Regions from separate parts of the Kitasatospora sp. NPDC007106 genome, predicted to be linked through region 2. Evidence: riboswitches for the same ligand, from Rfam matches in the RefSeq annotation. Region 2 holds a riboswitch; the other holds the start of a gene.
The links. Region 2 has a riboswitch for S-adenosylmethionine ahead of ABZ641_RS13180 (aminotransferase class V-fold PLP-dependent enzyme). Riboswitches for the same ligand answer to the same signal wherever they lie in the genome.
Positions count from the first base shown of each region.

Region 1: another riboswitch for S-adenosylmethionine. It lies ahead of thrC (threonine synthase); the one in region 2 lies ahead of ABZ641_RS13180 (aminotransferase class V-fold PLP-dependent enzyme).

Region 1 covers NZ_JBEYFP010000043.1:15,333-17,716, reverse strand. The annotation lists gene thrC (threonine synthase) at 1-992, opposite strand, end outside; SAM riboswitch class I at 1,010-1,143, opposite strand; gene ABZ641_RS07385 (glucosyl-3-phosphoglycerate synthase) at 1,281-2,285, shown strand; gene ABZ641_RS07380 (trehalose-6-phosphate synthase) at 2,346-2,384, shown strand, end outside.
Region 2 covers NZ_JBEYFP010000113.1:8,623-11,006, forward strand. The annotation lists gene trpD (anthranilate phosphoribosyltransferase) at 1-777, shown strand, start outside; SAM riboswitch class IV at 890-1,007, shown strand; gene ABZ641_RS13180 (aminotransferase class V-fold PLP-dependent enzyme) at 1,057-2,384, shown strand, end outside.

The DNA of each region.
Region 1 (2,384 bases), on a different contig from region 2:
ATGTCGAGCACGTACGGGCCGTCGGCCGGGTTGCCGATCGCCAGCGACTTGGCGATGGTGTTCGGCTTCACCGGCCGGATCACGTCGTGGCCGGCCTTGAAGGCGGCGGACACCGGGGAGCAGCCCTCGGCCTGGGCGCCGAAGACCTTGTACGGCCGGTCCTCGACCAGGCCGAGCTTGATCAGCTCCTGCAGGCCCTTGTCGATCTTGGTGAGCTGGGAGCCCGAGGCGATCGGGATCACGATCTGCTCCGGCAGCCGCCAGCCGAGCTGCTCGCAGATCTCGTAGGCCAGCGTCTTGGAGCCCTCGCCGTAGTACGGGCGGAGGTTGACGTTGACGAAGCCCCAGCCCTCGCCGGCCGGGTCGCCGATCAGCTCGGAGCAGAAGCGGTTCACGTCGTCGTAGTTGCCGTCGATGCCGACCAGGGCGCCACCGTACACACCGGCCATGACGATCTTGCCCTGCTCCAGGTCGTGCGGGATGAACACGCAGGACTTGAACCCGGCCCGGGCGGCGGCGGCACCGACCGCGCCGGCCAGGTTGCCGGTGGAGGAGCAGGAGAGCGTGGTGAAGTCGAAGGCGCGGGCGGCCTCGATCGCACAGGCCACCACGCGGTCCTTGAAGGAGTGCGTGGGGTTGCCGGAGTCGTCCTTGACGTGCAGCTGGGCGGTGAAGCCGAGCTCGCGGCCCAGGTTGTCCGCCTTGACCAGCGGGGTCCAGCCGGGGTTGAGGTTGGGCTTGCCGGCCACGTCGGCGGGCACCGGCAGCAGCGGGGCGTAGCGCCAGATGCTGGCCGGGCCGGCCTCGATGCGCTTGCGGAGCTCCGCGGCGTCGTAGCCGCCGAAGTCGTAGGCGATCTCCAGCGGGCCGAAGCACTCCAGGCACGCGAAGCTCGGGCCGAGCGGGAAGCGGGTGCCGCACTCGCGACAGGAAAGCGCTGCGGCCGGACCGAGGTCGACGGTGGCAGCGGATGCAGGGGTAGCGGTAGCCATGGTGGCGGAGGCCTCTCTCCTCATCTTCCCCGCGGCGCGGTTGCGCCACAGGCCGGAATTGGCACCTGTCCCGCGGGAGGCCTGCGACCGCCGCTGCGAGAAGGTTGCCGGGACGTCGACGGGCCGTTCCCTCAGTCCCTCTGGATGAGCTCTGTGAAGTTGTGTGGTGTTCGCTGCGGTGACCCCGGCGTGCGAAGGCTCGACCGCAGTACGAAGACTGTATCCGAAGGCCCCGGCGCCGAAAGGCGGCGTCCGATCCGCGAGATGGAAGTTACGAGGAGCGAGACCGTGACCGAGCAGCCCCGTCCCGACGTCCTCCCCGAGGTCGCGTCCTGGCTGCGTCGCCGCTCCTGGGCGGCGGCGGACTACCCGGTGGAGCGGCTGCTCGCCGCCAAGCGGGCGGCGGGGAGCGCCGGAACGGTCAGCGTGGTGCTGCCCGCCCTCGACGAGGAACCCACCGTCGGGGAGATCGTCGCCACCGTCCGCCGCGAGTTGATGGAACGTCACCCGCTGGTCGACGAGCTGGTGGTGGTCGACTCCGGCTCGGTCGACCGGACGGCGGAGACCGCCCGGACGGCGGGCGCCCGGGTGGTCCACCGCGACGACATCCTGCCCCGGCTGCCGGCTGCCCCCGGCAAGGGCGAGGTGCTCTGGCGGTCGCTGCTGGCGACGTCCGGCGCGATCGTCTGCTTCGTCGACGCCGACCTGCGCGAGTTCGACCCGGCCTTCGTCACCGGGATCGTCGGCCCGCTGCTCACCGACCCCTCGCTGCAGCTGGTCAAGGCGATGTACGACCGGCCGCTGGAGACCGAGGGCGCGGTGGTGCCGGCCGGCGGCGGACGGGTCACCGAGCTCGTCGCCCGGCCGCTGATCAACCTGCACTGGCCACAGCTGTCCGGCTTCGTCCAGCCGCTCGGCGGCGAGTACGCGGCCCGCCGCACCCTGCTGGAACGACTGCCCTTCCCGACCGGGTACGGGGTGGAGCTCGGCCTGCTGGTGGACGCCCTGGAGGAGGTCGGGCTGGACGCGCTGGCCCAGGTCGACGTGGGTGTCCGGCACCACCGCCACCAGGACGGCCAGGCGCTCGGTCGGATGGCCGCCACGATCTACCGGACGGCCCTGGAACGGCTCGACCGCACCCACCGACTGAAGGCCGGCGAGGACCTCGTGCACCCGCTGATCACCCAGTTCAGCCGCGACCCGGGCACCCGGGGCTTCACCGCCCACACCCACGAGGTGACCGCGCTGGAGCGCCCGCCGATGCGCACGGTGCCGGAGTACACCGCGCGCTGAGCGGGGCCCGCGGGGCCGCCGGATGGTTTGCCGGACCGGTCGCGCGGCAAGCTAGGGGATATGGCCGATCTCGCGTTCGAACGTACGCAGCAGTCCGGC
Region 2 (2,384 bases):
GGCGACCGCGCGAAGACCGTCAACATCTCCACCATGTCGGCGATCGTCGCGGCCGCGGCCGGCGCCAAGGTCGTCAAGCACGGCAACCGGGCCTCCTCCTCCGCGTCCGGCTCCTCCGACGTGCTGCAGAAGCTCGGCATCAGCCTCGACCTCGGCGCCCGGCGGGTCGCCGAGGTGGCCGAGGAGGTCGGCCTGACCTTCTGCTTCGCGGCGAAGTTCCACCCCGCGATGCGGCACGCGGCGACCGCGCGGGCCGGGCTCGGCGTGCCCACCGCCTTCAACATCCTCGGCCCGCTGACCAACCCGGCCCGGGTCACCTCGCACGCCGTCGGCTGCTTCGACACCCGGCTCGCCGGACTGATCGCCGGCGTCTTCGCCCGGCGCGGCGCCACCGCACTGGTCTTCCGCGGCGACGACGGCCTGGACGAACTGACCGTCTGCACCACCTCGCACGTGTGGATCGTCAAGGACGGCACCGTCACCGAGGCGGACTTCGACCCGCGGGACGTCGGGATCGAACTGGCCGGGATCGAAGCCCTCCGCGGGGCCGACGCCGAGCACAACGCGGCCGTCGCACGGCGGCTGTTCGCCGGTGAGCGCGGCCCGGTGCGGGACGCCGTCCTGCTCAACACGGCCGCCGCGCTGGCGGTGCTCGACCTCACCGACGCGCCGCTCGCCGAGCAGCTCGCCGCCGGGATCGAGCGGGCGGCCGCGGCCATCGACTCGGGCGCGGCGGAGGCGACGCTCAAGCGCTGGGCCGAGGCGACGAACAAGTAGCGAGCCGCCGGCGAGCCGCACGGGGCGCGCGGGGGCATCCGGCCGAGGCCGGTCCCCCGCACGCCCCGCCGTGCTTGACCCGTCGCACAGCGGTCACCTAGAGTCCTGCGCAGGTCATGAGTGGCAGCGTCAAGCCCCAGCTTGCTGTCCGGCAACCCTCCGTCCGTGGCGGGGTGCCCTGGGTGAGGACCGGGCCGTGCGGCGAACCGTCCGCGTGGCAAGCGCGGACTTCCGGCGATGGCTCCCCGGGGTCCCCACCCCGTGAAGGAGTGCATCCTCATGTCGCTTTCCACCGACCTCTGCGCCCCGCTCGCCGTCCTCGGCCACGACGTCCAGGTGCCGCTCGCCACCGGTGAGAAGGTCGGCTACGCCGCACTCGACTACGCCGCCAGCGCCCCCGCCCTGCAGCGGGTCTGGGACGACGTCGCCGCCTACGCCCCCTACTACGGCAGCGTCCACCGCGGCGCCGGCTACCTCTCGCAGCTCTCCACCGACCTGTTCGAGCAGAGCCGCCGCACCGTCGCCGACTTCCTCGACCTGCGCGCGGGCGACCAGGTGGTGTTCACCCGCGCCACCACCGACTCGCTCAACCTGCTCGCCGGGGCCCTCCCCGCCGGCACCCGGGTGTTCGCCTTCGAGACCGAGCACCATGCCTCCCTGCTGCCCTGGCGCCATGCCGGTCTGACGGTCGAGTACCTGCGCGCCCCGCGCTCGCACGCCGAGGCCGTCGCCGCCCTGGACGCCGCCCTCGCCGCCGGTTCCCCGGACGGCCCGCGCCTGCTGTGCGTCACCGGCGCCTCCAACGTCACCGGCGAACTGTGGCCGATCGCCGAACTCACCGAGACCGCCCACCGGCACGGCGCCCGGGTGGTGCTGGACGCCGCCCAGCTCGCCCCGCACCACCGCCTGTCGGTCCGTGAACTCGACGTCGACTGGGTCGCGTTCTCCGGCCACAAGCTCTACGCGCCGTTCGGCGCCGGGGTGCTCGCCGGCCGCAGCGACTGGCTCGACGCCGCCGAGCCCTACCTGGCGGGCGGCGGCGCCAGCCGCACCGTCGCCCGGGAGGCCGACGGCTCGGTGGCCGTCGAGTGGCACACCGGCCCGGCCCGCCACGAGGCCGGCTCGCCCAACGTGATCGGCGCCTACGCCATCGCCTCCGCCTGCCGGGCGCTCACCGAGGCCGGGTTCGACGCCCTGGAGGCCCGCGAGCAGGCGCTCGTCGAGCGGCTCACCGCCGGGCTGGCCGGGATCCCCGAGGTCAAGGTGCTCAACCTGTTCGGCGAGCGGTCCGCCCGGGTGGGCGTGCTCTCCTTCGTCGTCCGCGGCTGGAACAGCTCGCACTTCTCGGCGGCGCTCTCCGCCGAGTACGGCATCGGCGTCCGCGACGGCCTGTTCTGCGCGCACCCGCTGGTGCGGACGCTGCTCGGCGGGGAGGAGGCGGCGCCGTCCGCGTGCGGCGCGCCGGAGCCGTCGCTGCCGGGGGAGCGGAGCCTCAACGCGATCCGGGTCAGCTTCGGCGCGGGCACCCCGGAGGAGCACGTGGACCGCTTCCTGGCCGCCGTCCGCGAGCTGGTCACCGACGGCGCCCGCTGGTCCTACCGCAACGA